Regions from separate parts of the Mesobacillus sp. S13 genome, predicted to be linked through region 2. Evidence: predicted binding sites of a transcription regulator. Region 2 holds the regulator's gene; each other region holds the start of a gene.
What was found. The regulator Rex, encoded in region 2, represses fermentation and respiration genes when NADH is low (regulators of the CRP and FNR family bind a similar motif). The targets are predictions, from matches to a motif close to TTGTGAAATATTTCACAA.
Positions count from the first base shown of each region.

Region 1: LGO15_RS02325 (DoxX family membrane protein) is a predicted target of Rex. The motif match lies at 1,368-1,385, and genes of this name have one in related genera.
Region 3: LGO15_RS06125 (TIGR04190 family B12-binding domain/radical SAM domain protein) is a predicted target of Rex. The motif match lies at 1,977-1,994, and genes of this name have one in related genera.
Region 4: LGO15_RS20165 (DoxX family membrane protein) is a predicted target of Rex. The motif match lies at 1,756-1,773, and genes of this name have one in related genera.

Region 1 covers NZ_CP084622.1:456,448-460,663, forward strand. The annotation lists gene LGO15_RS02315 (DoxX family protein) at 1-350, shown strand, start outside; gene LGO15_RS02320 (YhcN/YlaJ family sporulation lipoprotein) at 482-1,222, opposite strand; gene LGO15_RS02325 (DoxX family membrane protein) at 1,460-1,975, shown strand; gene LGO15_RS02330 (sigma-54-dependent transcriptional regulator) at 2,034-3,428, opposite strand; gene LGO15_RS02335 (ATP-binding protein) at 3,403-4,216, opposite strand, start outside.
Region 2 covers NZ_CP084622.1:248,311-252,526, forward strand. The annotation lists gene LGO15_RS01405 (ABC-F family ATP-binding cassette domain-containing protein) at 1-888, opposite strand, end outside; gene moaC (cyclic pyranopterin monophosphate synthase MoaC) at 1,068-1,562, shown strand; gene LGO15_RS01415 (redox-sensing transcriptional repressor Rex) at 1,590-2,255, shown strand; gene LGO15_RS01420 (YdiK family protein) at 2,281-2,481, opposite strand; gene LGO15_RS01425 (CPBP family intramembrane glutamic endopeptidase) at 2,485-3,216, opposite strand; gene LGO15_RS01430 (GNAT family N-acetyltransferase) at 3,463-3,990, shown strand; gene groES (co-chaperone GroES) at 4,175-4,216, shown strand, end outside.
Region 3 covers NZ_CP084622.1:1,206,945-1,211,160, forward strand. The annotation lists gene LGO15_RS06115 (DUF4153 domain-containing protein) at 1-1,384, shown strand, start outside; gene LGO15_RS06120 (hypothetical protein) at 1,502-1,855, shown strand; gene LGO15_RS06125 (TIGR04190 family B12-binding domain/radical SAM domain protein) at 2,110-3,906, shown strand; gene LGO15_RS06130 (cation diffusion facilitator family transporter) at 4,066-4,216, shown strand, end outside.
Region 4 covers NZ_CP084622.1:3,932,228-3,936,443, forward strand. The annotation lists gene LGO15_RS20155 (MBL fold metallo-hydrolase) at 1-271, opposite strand, end outside; gene LGO15_RS20160 (MFS transporter) at 464-1,651, opposite strand; gene LGO15_RS20165 (DoxX family membrane protein) at 1,853-2,368, shown strand; gene LGO15_RS20170 (DoxX family protein) at 2,696-3,199, shown strand; gene LGO15_RS20175 (cupin domain-containing protein) at 3,337-3,696, opposite strand; gene LGO15_RS20180 (hypothetical protein) at 3,711-4,079, opposite strand; gene LGO15_RS20185 (DUF445 domain-containing protein) at 4,161-4,216, opposite strand, start outside.

The DNA.
Region 1 (4,216 bases), 210 kb from region 2:
GTCCAGATGGCAGCATGGTGTACGGCTGGTACGTGAACTTCCTTGAAAGCTTCGCACTACCGAACGTTGATTTGTTCAACACAATCGTTCCGCTAGGTGAATTCTTGGTTGGTCTTGGTTTGATCCTTGGAACTCTGACAACTGCTGCGATGTTCTTCGGCCTGGTGATGAACTTCAGCTTCTTCTTGGCTGGAACAGTATCTCACAACCCAACTGACATCTTCTTCGGCTTCATCATTCTGTTCGCAGGCTATAACGCTGGTAAATACGGTTTAGATCGCTGGGTTGTACCTTACATCCGCAAAACAGTATTCAGACGCGGTGAAGAAGTGAAACGAAACGCTGCATAACTTGATTTAAATCCCCCTTTTATATAATTTGGCTGCCGGAAAATCCGGCAGCCTTTTTTATACATAGTTCCTCCAGAACTGACTGAGTAATTATAAAAAAGCATAGGAATCCGATCCTATGCTTTCAAGTGTTATCTTCCGAAGAAGCCGTCCATTGCATTACGGAAGTCTTCGAACATGCCATCCCTGTTTCTGTCGGTGCGGATGTCGTCGGCGAATGTTCCCATTCTGTCGTATGCGTTACGGTCAACCGACACGTATACATTGTCGATTCTGTTATTCGCCTGGCGTACTCTTTGTTCAATCTGCTGTTCCAGCTGCCCATCATTGCCGTTCATGACATTACCAGCTGCGTTTCCATTCATGTCTGTATTGCCAATTCCATTCATGTTGCCCATGCCGTTATTATTATCATTGTCAAAAATATTGTTGCCATTAGTGTTGCCAGCATTTTGACGATCTCCATTTCCTGCATCACCTTTGCCGTCAATGATTCCATCGTTTCCATCACGGCTATCATCCTGGTCTACTCGTCCATTCTCGGCAAAATTCCTGCCGTTTCCATCCATGGCATCATTGATTTCTGCATTACCGTCGCTCTCCAGGTTATTGTCCGCAAGTCTGACAGCTACGTATGCATTGTTTTCTGAGATGATGACGCGTGCGTCGTCTACTTCTGGCATCTGTTCAACCTGGCGCTCTGCACGATCTGCCAGCTGAAGCTTGTTGTTTTCGGTAGCTGGTCCGCGTCTGACCTGCGAGATTTCGACCTGCTGATCACGGTTATTGTCAGCTGCGTTGTTATTGGCACCGCATCCGGCAAGCCCCATTGTAAAAACAGCACATCCTGCTAAAATGAATGATTTTTTCACGCTATTCACTCCTTGTTATTGTAGTTATTCGTCCTTATGATGGCTTGAATTTGGCGCAGTATGCAGGGAGGATATATTTTTTTAGCGAACCTAATAAGGAGTAGATTATTGGTTGACATAATTTGTTCAAAACATTTCAACAGAATTGTGAATACATTCACAAAAAGCCCTATTATCGAGATATATTTGATATCTTATAAGTGTACTAATACTAATTAACTTATTGGAGTGAGGAACATGATTGCAAAATGGCTAAGGGAAAACAATGTTGCTGCTGGTATACTGACTGTCATTAGGGTTTGGCTAGGATACAACTGGATGACTGCAGGTTGGGGTAAATTGACTGGCCCTGGATTTGATGCTTCTGGATTTTTGAAAAACGCCGTGGCGAACCCGGTTAAAGGCCCAGACGGAAACGCGGTTTATGGATGGTACGTGAACTTCCTTGAAAGTTTCGCAATCCCGAATGTAGACATTTTCAACTTTATCGTACCACTAGGGGAATTCCTTGTTGGTCTTGGTTTGCTTCTTGGAACTCTGACAACTGCTGCGATGTTCTTCGGTCTGGTGATGAACTTCAGTTTCTTCCTTGCCGGAACAGTATCTCATAACCCAACTGACATCTTCTTCGGATTCATCATCCTTGCCGCTGGATTCAACGCAGGTAAATACGGTTTAGACCGCTGGGTTGTTCCATTCATCCGCAAAACAGTTTTCAAGCGGGAAGAAGACATAACACGCAACGCTGCTTAACTTGATTTAACTCCCCCTTTAAAATATATTGGCTGCCGGGAATTCCCGGCAGCCTTTTTTATAGGTCATTGTTATTTCTGAGAATTTTGTATTTCCTTATCTTGTACAGTAGACCTTGCCTTGTGATGCCAAGTGCTTCGGCAGCACGTGCCTGGTTTCCGTTTTCGCTTGTCAAAGCGGTTTCGATCACTTCTTTTTCAACCTTTTCAAGATGTTCCGGTAAGGAAAAATCGTCAGTCAGTTCGATAGGAGCATCAGATGTTTCAGCCTCTTTTGCTGAAAAATGGTTCTGGATCTCCTCAGGAAAATCTTCGAGAATCAATTGTCCTGACCGGGAGAGGACGGTTGCCCTGGATAAGGCATTTTGCAATTCACGGATATTGCCTGGCCATGGATAGGAAGTGAGTTTTGTTAAAAGGTTTTTGGAAATTGAATAGCTGCCGCTATGTTCTTCTTCAAACTGTGCCAGAAATTGTTCGACGAGCAAGGGAATGTCTTCGATACGCTCCCGTAATGGAGGCAATTTGATGCCAATGATATTTAATCGGTAATACAAGTCTTCGCGAAACTCACCATTCTGGACCATCTCCCATAAATTTCGGTTGGTGGCCGCGATGATCCGAACGTCTGAAAAAACCTCCCTGGAAGTGCCGAGCGGTGTAAAGGTCTTGTCCTGGGTGAATTGCAGGAGCTTTGCCTGCACATCCAGTGAGATTTCGCCAATTTCATCCAGAAATAGAGTGCCTTTGTCGGCAGCAGCACATTTGCCTTCCTGGGACCTGACAGCACCGGTAAAAGCACCTTTCTCGTAGCCGAATAATTCGCTTTCCAACAGGTTCGAGGGGATGGCGGCGCAATTGACTTTTATGAATGGACCTAACCTCCGGGTGCTCTCGAGATGCACAGCGTGTGCCCCGCGAGATTTCCCGGTCCCGCTTTCTCCCTCTAGCAGTATGGTGATATCCTGCTTAGCGACTCTTTCGATTAACGAGTAGACCTCTTGCATTTTTGGGCTTTTGCCGATCATCCCATGAAGGTCATATTTTTGCTGGACAGCCTGCTTTAACTCTTTGTTTTCTTGTTTCAAATGCTTCATTTCAAATGCCCGTTTGATGACGACCTTTAGTTCATCAGCCTTGATTGGCTTTGTTAAGTAGTCATAAGCCCCCATTTTCATCGCTTTGACAGCATCCTCGATATCTCCGTAAGCAGTACAAGGAATGAAAACAGCATCAGGGAAAGCAGGCGCCCACTTTTCCAGCAGCTTTAGCCCAGTCGTGTCTGGCAGAAGGAAATCCAGTAAAACAAGGTCAATGTTCTCGCTTTCCATAAGCCTTTGAGCGATTTTGCCTGTTTCGGCTTCGATGACAGCATACCCTTCCTTCTGTAAGGTCAGCTTTGTCAGGCGGCGGAATTTTTCATTATCTTCAACTAACAAGATTGTTTTTTTCATAGTGATCGCCTTTCTCGTGCTTTTTCAATGAAATCAGGAAGGACGTTCCTTCACCCATTTCACTTTCTACTTCGATATGGCCGTTATGGGAAGAAATGATATCATGGGTAATCCATAACCCCAGTCCAGTACCTTCTTGTTTGGTAGAAAAGAAGGGATTGAAGATACGTTTGATCTTCTGCTGGGGAATTCCAATTCCGTCATCTTTGATCTGTATTTCAATAGTATCACTATTCGGCTTTTCCATGGAAACAGTGATTTGGCCATGATGGGAAACCGCCTCAATACTATTGATAAAAAGATTGATGAGAGCCTGAATCATTTGGTTTTTGTCCCCTTTAACAAAGTAATCCTCACCATCAGCCTCAAGAGTGGCGTGAATCTGCTTTTTCCTGAACTGATGGGATAAAAGCTGAAGGGTTTCGGAAGCTACTGTTTTCATGTTAAAAACAGATTCGTCCTTTTTGTTTTCCCTGCTGAATTGAAGGAACCTCCTAACGAGATGGTCCAGGCGCTGTATTTCATCCTGAATATCCGATGCCGCTTCGGATATGATTTGAACGGAAGCAGCTTCACTCTCGCTGGAAGCTGTCATTTCCTCTATTTCGCTTGCGATTAGATCACTTGCAAGTTGGACAGTTCCGAGTGGATTCTTTACCTCGTGGGCCAGCCCGGCAGTCATCTGGCCGATTGCAACCAGTTGTTCTGAACGTTGAATATGAGTTTCCAGCTGCCGGACCTTTGTAACATCCCAAAAGGTGATCAGTACCCCGATGACTTGATCATTT
Region 2 (4,216 bases):
ACGGCTTTGGGCACGCTTGGTTGTGGATGCCCTGGCCAAGTTCCTCTGGATAAAATCCTGGAGCTTGGAGATTTCATCCTGCTGCTTCTCATACAGTTTCATGTCGCGTTCGTAATTCGCAGCTTTCTGATTTAAGTACGAGCTGTAATTGCCAGGAAACTTTGTCAGCTGATGGCGGGAAATTTCATAAACCTGGTTGACGACTTTATCAAGGAAATACCGGTCGTGGGATACAATCAAGATTGCGCCGTTGTAGCCCTGCAAATACTGCTCAAGCCACGATAGCGTGTCAATATCAAGATGGTTCGTCGGTTCATCGAGAATCAAAATATCCGGACGGGTCAATAAAAGTTTCGCCAATGCGAGTCTAGTTTTTTGTCCCCCGCTTAAAGTGGATATTTTTGTGGAATAATCAAAAGAATGGAAGTTAAGGCCGTGAAGGACGGAACGAATATCGGCTTCATATTGGTAGCCGCCTTTTTCCTTGAACTGGACCTGCAGCAGGTCATAATCTTTTAAAACCCTGTCGTATTCTGTCTGGTTAGAAAGAATGTCAGGATCCGACATCTTTTCTTCCAATCTGCGCAAGTCTTTTTCCATCCTGTGCAGATGGTCAAAAACGGCCAGCATTTCATCCCAGATGCTTTTCTCGGATTCCAGCCCGGTATTCTGGGCGAGATAGCCAATCATCGTCCCTTTAGGACGGATGATTTCTCCGCCATCATGGGATTCATACCCGGCAATGATTTTCAGCAGGGTTGATTTTCCTGCTCCGTTCCTTCCAACAAGCGCAACACGGTCGTTGGTCTGTATTTCAAACTTTATATTCGATAAAATAAGATCAGCAGCAAAATATTTTGATAGCTGATTAACCTGTAATAAAATCATTATTTTTCACCTCTATTGCCTTAGAGATAGTGTAACCCATTAATATAGGCACGGCAATATGTGCGAACTGCTATAGGTTATATGGTATTGAAATTTCACTTTGTATTGTGAACACTGAAACAAAGTTCACACACAAGTTTGACAAAATAGTGTATCATTTGATAGAAAGGAGCTTACATATGGCAGAATTTACTCATTTTAACGAAGAGGGCAGAGCAAAGATGGTCGATGTCAGTGAAAAACCGGAGACGGTCCGTACGGCAGTCGCCCATTCAAGCATAACCGTGAATGAAGATATATATGTGAGAATCACTGAAAATAAAATGAAAAAAGGGGATGTACTGGCTGTCGCGCAAGTAGCAGGCATCATGGCGGCGAAAAAAACGTCTGAAATCATCCCGATGTGCCACCCGATTCCACTGACAGGGATTGACCTTTCATTCGATTGGGAGCAAAATGGAAATGACTATGTTTTAAATATCTCCGCAGCTGTAAAAACAAAAGGGAATACAGGTGTGGAAATGGAAGCGTTAACAGCAGCTTCAGCATGTGCGCTGACTGTTTATGATATGTGCAAGGCCGTTGATAAGGGCATGGTAATTGGAAAGACCTATCTGGTCGAAAAAACCGGTGGTAAGAACGGCGATTTCAAGAGAGAAGAAAAGTTGAGATAGAAATACGGACAGGGTGGAGGATGGAGAATGACGAATGATGCTATGAAGATTCCGCAGGCAACCGCAAAACGTTTGCCGCTGTATTACCGGTTCTTATTGAACTTGCATTCTTCAGGAAAGCAAAGGGTATCATCAGCGGAATTAAGTGAAGCGGTAAAAGTGGATTCAGCGACAATCCGCAGGGATTTTTCCTACTTTGGAGCTTTGGGTAAAAAGGGGTACGGCTATAATGTCAATTACCTGCTGACCTTTTTCCGAAAGACGCTGGATCAGGATGAATTGACGAAGGTTGCCTTGATCGGAGTCGGTAATCTGGGAACAGCGTTTCTGAACTACAATTTTTCAAAGAACAATAATACGAAAATCGAGATTGCCTTTGACGTAGATCCAGGCAAAGTGGGCACGAAGATTGGTGACGTAGCAGTGTACCATATGGATGATCTCGACAAAGTTGTCGTAGAGGAAGGCATCCAGGTGGCAATCCTGACAGTCCCGTCTGCTGTCGCACAGCCGATAACAGACCGATTGGTGCAGGCAAATATCAAAGGAATCCTGAACTTCACGCCGGCGAGGCTGAACGTGCCTTCATCGATCAGGATCCATCATATTGATTTGGCAGTTGAATTGCAATCATTGATCTATTTCTTAAAGCATTACCCGACAGATACCGAACCAACAGAATCGGCAGAATAAAAAGTAGCTCCTTCAGAGGAAGGAGCTACTTTTTCTTTATATTCTTCAATTTGAAATGAAAAAGGATCATCCTGATGCCAGAACCAAAGTCGAACGTGGCAAGAGCCACTAGCAAGTAGCTGAAGAATCCCCATCCTGAATCGTTTACATTCTGGATGGCGAAATAGGTGAATAAGCTGCCTAACAAGATGTAGACAATGCCTGAAAATAAAGGCGATTGTTTCATAACTTAGAATCCCCCAATAAAACCTTGAATTTTCTCTGCTTCTTTTATCATTCTCTCAATGTCTTCCCTAAATACGGATTGAAGCAGAACAACCATTGTATTCATTGTAACATGGGCGATGATTGGCACGATGATCCGCTTTGTTTTTACATAAAGGAAAGCAAAAGTGAACCCCATTGCAGAGTACAAGATCACATGCTCTGGTTCCATATGTGCAAGCGCAAAAATAACAGAGCTGATCAATCCAGCGAAAAAGAAATTCATTTTCTTATGCAGGCTGCCGAAAATGATCTTACGGAAGACGATTTCCTCTAATATAGGGCCGATGATCGAACTGACCAAAATGACAACCGGGAACATTTCAATCAGCTTAATGATTTCCTGGGTATTCTCAGATCCCATTTCGATGCCAAGCATATTTTCGATATTGGCGGCGATTGATTGCGCGAACAGTGCGAGGAATACACCTGCGAAAGCCCAGGCGGCTGAGCTTGCTGGAGAGGACGCATCACGTAAGTCCGCATGAGATCTGCGTTCTTTCCTCAAAAGCAAAAGCACGATGACTAGTGTCAGTGAAAAGCTGATCACAAGCCAGTATGGAATCGAGAGGGTTTCCATTTCTTCCAGGCTCTTTCCCATTGCAGCACCGGTGAAGGCGACAATCGGGATGCCAATCAGGCTTGAAAGCTGCATGACTATATAGGCGATAATGATGTACCAATATTCCTTTTTCAATAGAAAAACTCCTTATCAATGCAGATAATATATGTCCTGAAATTTTACGTAATAATAAGCCGACCTGTAAAATAAAATACGAGGACAGCTTTGGTTTGGATAGACACTGTCTTTATTCTACTAATAAATGATTGGAAAGTTCAAATTGTAGGGTCAGGAGAAAAAAGGTGAAACCAAGTTTTAATCATTTTGGAATAGCACATACAGGATAAGGTGAATTATTTTTTGAAAAGGGTCGGAGGAAATATGATCTATTTGGAAACGTCAAGGCTGAAACTGCGTGACTGGTCAGCAGAAGATCTGGAGCACTTTGCAAAAATGAATGCGGACCAGGAGGTCATGAAGTATTTTGCCAATACTTTATCAGAAGAAGAAACGCATCAATTTTATCAAAACATCATCTCCGAGCTGGAGGAATGCGGCTATGGGCTGTATGCTGTTGAAGTCAAGGAGACGAAAGAATATATAGGTTTTATAGGATTTCACAGGGCAACTTTCGAAGCGGATTTTACCCCTTGTATTGAAATTGGCTGGAGGCTCAAGAAAGAGGCATGGGGAAATGGGTATGCAACGGAAGGGGCTAAGGCCTGTCTGGAGTATGGATTTAATGAACTGGGCTTTAGCAAGGTCGTCAGTTTCACAGCTGAGATCAACAGACCTTCTATAAATGTCATGAAAAAAATCGGCATGAAGCCCGTTAAGACTTTTCAACATCCTAAAGTGGATATGGGCAGTCCTTTGAAGAGGCATGTCCTGTTTCAAATAGAATGTTAAGGACGTCAGCAGAGAATTTTCCACGATTCGACAAGGGCATGGGAATCATAATTTTTTAAGAAAAAATCTTGCTTCACGCTTGCAAAAAAAATTGAGATTCATTATTATATAAATTGTGTTAGCACTCTATTGAGGCGAGTGCTAATAAAAATAATTTACATATAATTTGAGGAGGTTGTTTCACTTGATCAAGCCACTAGGAGATCGCATTATTATCGAGCTTGTT
Region 3 (4,216 bases), 960 kb from region 2:
CTTGCATGGGATCATCGGCTTGTCCTATCCTGTGTTTATTACAGTGTTTTATGCTGTATTCTTCTGGAGATATCGCTCATTCTCCTTTACAAATAAGAAGCTTGGACTTTTGATGGTTGCCTCTATTTGGCTGCTGTCCTCCAGCTTTTTCCTGCATTCGAATATGATTTTATATATGTTGAATTTTTTGGTGATCCCTGTAATGGTTCTTATTCAACTGGTGCTTGTTACCTATCCGCTTCATAATCAGTGGCATAGGTGGCCATTCGTTCAAAAGCTCTTTTTGACAGTTGGCGAAGCAATAGCCTATGTATACAGGTTCTTATTGCTTGTTGCTAATTTTACTGTCAGAGGTCTTGAGGAAAACAAGAGTGCAACGATTCGAAAAGTACTGATTGGGGTGGGCATTTCATTACCGCTATTGTTTGTGATCCTCAACCTGCTTGTCTCTGCTGACCAACAATTCGGAGATCTTCTAGGCGCTTTCCCTCGCTGGCTTTTAGGATTGAAGATCGAGGAGGAAGTGCTGCGGACGATTGCGGTATTCATTTTCACTTTTGCGATCTTTGGTCTATTTCAGGTGCTAAGGAATAAGCAGCCAGCTCCTGCGGAAGACCCGAAGGCAACAGGAAAAATAGCATGGGATAGCGTGATCAGCCTGACAGTGCTCACTTTATTGAATATCGTTTATCTATTATTTGTAGCAGTACAATTTCAATACTTTTTCAGTGAAACATTAAAGGCGGGATATACGTATGCTGAATTTGCACGAAGAGGATTTTTTGAGCTTCTTTTTGTAACGATGCTGAATTTGCTGATCATCTCTACGATCGTTTCATATGTCGATAAAACGTCTAAATTTATGACTCTTGCTATTCGCTCTCTTCTTTCCCTGCTCGTTACATTCAGCGGAGTCATGCTGTATTCAGCATTTTTACGCCTGCTCATGTATGAAGAGGCTTATGGTTTTACCTTTGCCAGGGTACTGGCCCATTCATTCATGGTGTTCCTGCTTGTGATTTTATGCTATTCCTTTATGAGGATATGGATGGAAAGGCTCTCTCTTGTTCGCTTTTACATCATATCTGCAGTCATTTTTTATACAGTAATCAACACCATCCAGCTTGACGAGTATGTTGTTGACCGCAATTTGGAGAGATACTCAGAAACCGGTAAAATCGATATACATTATTTGAATTCGCTTTCTTATGAAGGAGTAGAGGGCCTTGTGGAGCTTTATAAGCTTAACCCTGGCCATCCTGGTCTCTCTGAGTTGCTGCTGCAAAGGAAGCAGGAATTCACGGATTCTGAAGAAGGCTGGAATTCAATCAATATGTCCAGACGAAGCGCTGAAAAAACGATCATGGACCTGGAAATACAGTGATTTAGAAATGTGGCTAAAATGAAAACAAATGCAGGCTTTGTTACCAGTTTTGTAACATATCGATGTGATTAATGATGATAAAATAATTTTAAGCCAAATAAAGGGGAGCCATGTAAAATGGAAGGGTTAACTGAAATCATTCATCTGATAAAAGATATTGAGAGTTCAATTGATTCATTGCATAAAAGAGCCGAAAGCATTGAGAAAAGGCTCGAACGTCTAGAAAAAGTCGATAGTATTGAGCATCGTGTAACATCAAACCAGATCGATATAACAGATATCAAGGACGCTCTTGAAAGAATGGAAGAAATGCAAAGCGCAAAGATTGAAAATATGTTAAAAGAATTGCTGAGCAAGGCGGAAGTCAAGAACAACTCAGAATTCAGCACAATCCACAAACGCCTTGATTCACATCTGTTAAAATTGGGCAGAGTCGAGGAAGAAATCCTCATGGTCCAGCAGGAAAAATAATGTACCCAAAGACTGCGATATCGCAGTCTTTTTTTTACATTAACGCAATGCCATCCACAAAACGTTCATAAACTCAAAATCCTTTTATTTATCAAGGGTTGCCGGCTGTTTAAAAACTATTATGTTCAGCTGTTCACAAAATCTTGCACTTTCCAGGACTTAGAAGAATTAGTCGAGAGTTATGATTAAGGTGTAATCATACATTGCCTTTATCAGGCAGATTAATAGTATATATTTTATTCGAGGTGATTCCTTTGAAATACGATCTTGTCCTTCTCCATGCACCAAGTGTTTACGATTTTCGGAAAAATGCCCTGCTGGCAGGCCCAATCAGTGACGTCGTCCCGTCATCTCCTGTGTTCGAAATGTATCCTATTGGTCTGACCAGCATTGCGGAATATTTAGAACGCCAGGGCCTCCGCGTGAAGATCATTAATATCGCCAATCGAATGCTGATGGATGAAAACTTTGATGTGGAAAAGAAATTGAAAAGAATCAAAACACGTGCATTTGGAATTGATCTTCATTGGCTGCCGCACGCTCATGGCAGTATTGAACTTGCGAAGATTGTAAAAAAACTTCATCCGGAAACACCGATGATTTTTGGCGGTCTATCGGCAACCTATTATCATAAAGAGTTAATAGAATATCCATTCATAGACTTTGTCATGAGAGGAGATTCAACAGAAAAGCTGATGCTCCTTTTGATCAACCATTTTAAAAATGGAACTCATTCTCTTGGCGGCATTCCAAACCTTACATGGAAAGATGGAGACAATCCTGTTTACAATCCATTAAGCCATGTTCCAGACAGCTTGGATGAATTTGACATCCCTGGATATCGGTATACGATCAAGTCGGTCTTCAAGTATAAGAATTTCCTGGATCCACTGCCCTATAACGGCTGGCTGCAATATCCGAATACGGCCATACTCACGGCGAAAGGTTGCACTCAGGGCTGCTTGATTTGCGGGGGCTCAAAACAATCATACAAGGATAACTGCAACCGTAAAGTGCTGGCAAAACGCTCGCCTGCGAAACTGGTAGAGGACATAACTTTCATTCAGCGCTTCAGCAGGGCACCGATTTTCATTCTTCATGATATTCGCCAGGCAGGGAAGGACTATGTGGATGAGTTCTTTGAGAGGCTCAGCAAGATCAACTTGAAGAATGAACTGGTATTTGAATTATTCCAATATGCGAACGAGGAGTTCTTTGAAAAAATTGAGAAGGTTGTTCCGAAGTACAGCATTGAACTGACATTGGAAACTCATGATGAGAAGATTCGCCGATATAATGGCAAATTCAACTGTACCAATGCAAAAGTGATTGAAACGCTGCAGGCAGCATTAAAGCATAGCTGCAAGAAGATTGACATCTTTTTCATGGTTGGCATTCCGCACCAGGACTATCAAAGTGCTCTTGATAATGTTGACTTCTGCGAAGAAATACACAATGCCTGCGACGGAGATAAACGACTATCATACTTTGTTGCGCCGCTTGCACCATTCCTGGACCCGGCAAGCCCTGCATTCGAAAATCCAGAAAAATACGGGTATAAGAAGTTCTGCCATAGTATCGAAGACCATAGAAAGGCCATCACTCAGCCATCATGGAAATATATGCTCAGCTTTGAAACAGATTATATGACGAGGGATGAAATTGTTCAATCAACTTATGAATCTGCCAGGAACCTCAATGCGTTTAAACTTAAACATGACCTGGTAGACAAAAAGACTCATGATGATGTGAACGAAAAAATCGCCAAATCACTTGAATATATTGAAAAAATCGATGCGATCGTCGCTCTTCCCGAACAAGAAAAAAATCAGCAGCTTGCTCTTCTTAGCAAGGAAATGGAAGAAGTGAACAAATATAGCATTTGCGGAAAGCATGAATTGAAATGGGAAGTGAAAAAGCATTATGCCAATATCTTCTCACTCACGACAATCGGAATCGAGCTGCTGGCTGAAGATATCTGGATCAATGCGAAACAGAAATGGAATTCCTATAATAAAAGAGTCGGAGAAGCTTCTAAGAGCAGAACATGATTTTTCTTGAGTAGAACCCATCAGGATATATCCTGATGGGTTCTATTGCGCTTTGCTTACACAAAGGATTTTTTCAGCAAATCCAAATAAATGTTTAAAAATAAATGAAATGTGAAAAGGTAAAGGAAAATATATTTAACTAGTAAAGCGGGTGGAGAAATGTCATCAATGGTTGAATTTTTAAAAAGAGGAAATAAATCTTCTGGCATTGCTGCGATTGGGAATACATTCCTCGCAGTAATCAAAGGGGTTGCTGCAGTGATCAGCGGAAGTGGTACGATGCTGGCGACGACACTTCATTCAGTTGCGG
Region 4 (4,216 bases), 1.1 Mb from region 2:
CATATTGATACTTCCAATCTTTATCCCCTTCATCGGATAAATACAGCTTTGCTCCATAGTGATGGGCAAGCTCCCTTGCTCCTGACAGATAATCTGCATGAATATGGGTTTCAGTTGCGGCTGAAATATTGAATCCTTCTTTTTTAGCGATATCCAGATAAGGCTGAATATTCCTTGCCGGGTCGATGACAATCGCCTCTCCCGTCCTCTGGCAGCCAATCAAGTACGACATATGTGCAAGCTGATCATCAAAAAATGACTTGAAATACATATGAGCTCCTCCTCTAATTTTAATTAGGTTTACGAAGACTATACTCTCTTATACCCCGCACCATATTTTTTAAAGCAAAAAATATACCTGTGCCGGGTGCTGCCTTGATTCCAATATATACCTATATCTGTATTTTAATCTGTTAAAAATTCTTCTTCAAATAAAAAGAACCTGCTCCAAATCGGAACAGGTCTACGTTCTTGCTGGCCTTTTCATCATAAAAATATAGAGCAGAATCGAAACAGAAACCGAGATGGCTGAAGCGATGTAGATGCTTCCATAGCCAAGCCAGTGACCGATTTGGCCAAAAGTCATCGCTCCGACCCCGACGCCCAAATCGAAAAAAGAGAAGAATGTTGCATTCGCCATTCCTTTGCGGTTCATCGGAGCATCCTGGACGGCCCATGCCTGCAATGCCGGCTGGACCGAACCGAAGCCGAATCCGTACAGACCGGCGGCGATGAACATCACCAGGCTGTTCGGCAGCCAGGCTAAAAGAATCATGGCGATCATGATTAGAACTGTCCCGGGCAGGAAGACGGCACCATGTCCTTTTTTATCATAGAGTTTTCCCGCAAATGACCGGGAAAGCATCAAGGTCATTGCAAAAATAAAGAAATACCATTCTATCCCTGCAATTCCCTTCTGCGCTGAGTAAAGCGGCAGGAATGAGGCGATACCTCCAAATGTCGTTGTAATGAACAACAATAGCAGGGACGGCTGCAAGGCGGATTTTTCATATACGTCCCATCTGCGTTTCTCTGTAGTTTCTTCTGTTTTCTCTGCTTTTTTATAGGTAATCCGTGATGCAAGCAGGAATGCAGCAAGGCCCAGGAAGGCACTGATCAAAAATAACTGCTTGAATGTAATTGCCGCAGCAAGCGCAAGGCCCAGCGTCGGTCCCATCGCGAGCGCCACGTTCCCGGAAAGCCCGAAATACCCCATACCTTCTCCTCTGCGCCGCGGCGGGATTAAGTCGGTTGCAATCGTACCTGATGCTGTCGTGGAAAAACCCCATCCAACCCCCTGAATAATCCTCATTAAAAATAAAAAGGCAATGCCTGTTGCAAATCCAAATGAACCGACAGAAACCACGAAAACGGCCAAGCCTGTCAGGTAAATGAACCCTCTTCCTTTCGTTTCAAGCATCCGGCCTGCAAAAGGGCGTACAAGCAATGCCGAAAATGTAAAAATCCCAACGACAAATCCAATTAATTGGTCGTTTCCGCCTAAGTGCTCCACAAACAGCGGAATCGTAGGCAAGGTCATTTGGAAACCCAGGAAGATGAAGAAATTCGCCAGGAAGATAAACACAAAGTCCTTGCTCCAAATTTTTTCAGTGCCCTGTGGTTGTTGAGCTGCTCCTGTTGTGTGATCCATCTGCTTTCATCCTTTCAATTTTCACTACTTTTTCAGCCACTATCTCCAGATAATCCTGTAAAAAAGATCCATGTTCAATATTCCGTCAATTTGTTGTTGCGATTATGTGAACATCTTCACATTCAACTCATTTTTATTTCGAATTCTGATATATTGTAAGTGTAATCATTAATCACTTATTTTTGAAGGGAAGCGATTTATATGTTCGCTAAATGGTTAAGAGAAAACAATATTGCTGCTGGCCTGTTGACTGTGATTAGGGTATGGCTCGGATATAACTGGATGACTGCCGGTTGGGGAAAATTGACTGGTGAAGGATTTGACGCTTCTGGATATTTGAAAAACGCTGTTGCGAACCCGGTAAAAGGTCCAGACGGAAACATGGTTTATGGATGGTATGTTAACTTCTTAGAAAGCTTTGCCATCCCGAATGTCGATCTTTTCAACTTCATCGTTCCGCTTGGAGAATTCCTGATTGGACTTGGACTTATCCTTGGATGCTTGACAACTGCTGCCATGTTCTTCGGACTAGTGATGAACTTCAGTTTCTTCCTTGCCGGAACAGTTTCTCATAACCCAACAGACATCTTCTTTGGCTTCATCATCCTGTTCTCTGGCTTCAATGCTGCCAAATACGGCTTGGACCTCTGGGTGGTTCCTTTCATCCGCAAGACTGTATTCAAAAGAGAAGCTGAAACTGCCCATAAAGCAGTTTAACTGAAATCTTATACCGAGAGCCAGGCAAATGCCTGGCTCTTGTTCTATTACCCCCTATTCCCGTCCCCTCTTCATGCATTCCCAAATACCTATCTTCTAAGGATAGCTCTGATTTTTCTTTCCGCTGACGCTTTTTACCTCCTCTTTCATCGCAATCTCCTCCCCCATGAGTTTCCAGGGTTAATACCTCTGCAAAGTGTTCAAAATCCTGACAATATGTTTTTTCCATTTTGTGAACAAAGACACCCAGCTCGCATTTTAAAATAGCAGATTAATATATTGTAGTGTAATCAAATAATACTTCATTCTCGAAGGGAAGCGATTGATATGTTTGCTGATTGGTTAAGAGGTAACAAGTATGCTGCTGGCCTGTTGACTGTTTTAAGATTATGGCTGGGTTACAACTGGATGGTTGCCGGATGGCATAAAATGACCGGGGAAGGATTTGACGCAACTGGATATCTGAAAAACGCTGTAGCGAATCCTGTTAAAGGTCCTGATGGCAATATGGTTTATGGCTGGTATGTCTCGTTTTTGGAAAACTTCGCTCTGCCAAACATTGAGCTTTTCAACTTTATCGTCCCGGTCGGTGAATTCCTCGTCGGTCTGGGCCTGATCCTTGGCTGCCTGACAACTGCTGCAATGTTCTTCGGCTTAGTCATGAACTTCAGCTTCTTTCTCGCCGGAACCGTCTCCCATAACCCAACAGATATCTTCTTCGGATTCATCATCCTCTTCGCTGGCTTTAACGCAGGAAAATATGGATTGGACTATTGGGTGATTCCATATATCCGAAAAACCATTTTCAAACAGAAAGCTAGCATAAAATGAATGAAAGCCTCCTGAGTTTTTGCAGGAGGCTTTCAAAATTTATCGGTGGAAAACGATCTTGACTAAAATTGGACTTCAATGAATGAAGAGAAACAATAAATAAAAGGCCTGGTCACTGACGAGGCCTTTTCATCTGTTTATATTGTCTCAAGATCGGATACCGTTCTTTCATTCAATTCGTCACCAGTATTCACAGTTGATTTCGGTTCAAAAAAGATAACATGCGCTTCTTCTTCAGCAATAGGGAGATGCTCCACTCCTTTAGGAACAATCATGAATTCCCCTTCGTTCAGGTGAACATCTTGATCCCTGAACTTAAGCAGCAGCTTCCCTTTCATGACAAGGAACATCTCATCCTCATGTTCATGCTTATGCCAAACAAACTCACCCTTCAGCTTGGCGAACTTTACATGCATATCATTTATTTCCCCGGCGATTTTCGGACTCCAATGATCATTAAAAAGTGAGAACTTTTCATTTATATTTACTTTTTCCATTTTGCCAACTCCCCCTATTGTCGGTAAGGAAACTCTGTATGAATCTCCCAGTACTTAGTGATTGCATTTCCCGTTGTTAAAATAAACCCAATCTGCACTTTTTCCGTTTCATTTTCAAAGGTTAAGATTCCGTGCGGTAAGTAATCATATGTAAATCCATTATCATACTTAAAAGTTCTTGGGCTTTCATTAATGGCTGAGATGATTTTGGCAATCTCGCGAGGGTCATTTATTACCTGGATGGTTGTGCCTTCCATCCCGCTGATTGTCAATTTGTCATATTCACCCGATAGGATTTTATGTTGATTAATCCAATATGCTGTTAAAAGGACGACACTCACTAGAATCAAAAATACTGTTATAAGCCTTTTTATTTTAGCCATGCCTCCCCCTCCCATTTTCATTTTACCATTTGAGAAGGTAAAAAAGACCAATCACGAATGGATTGGCCTTATATTCCTTTTTTACATGACCAAGAGCTTAAAGATCGTCAAACCGATTCCAATCAGGAAGCCGCAGA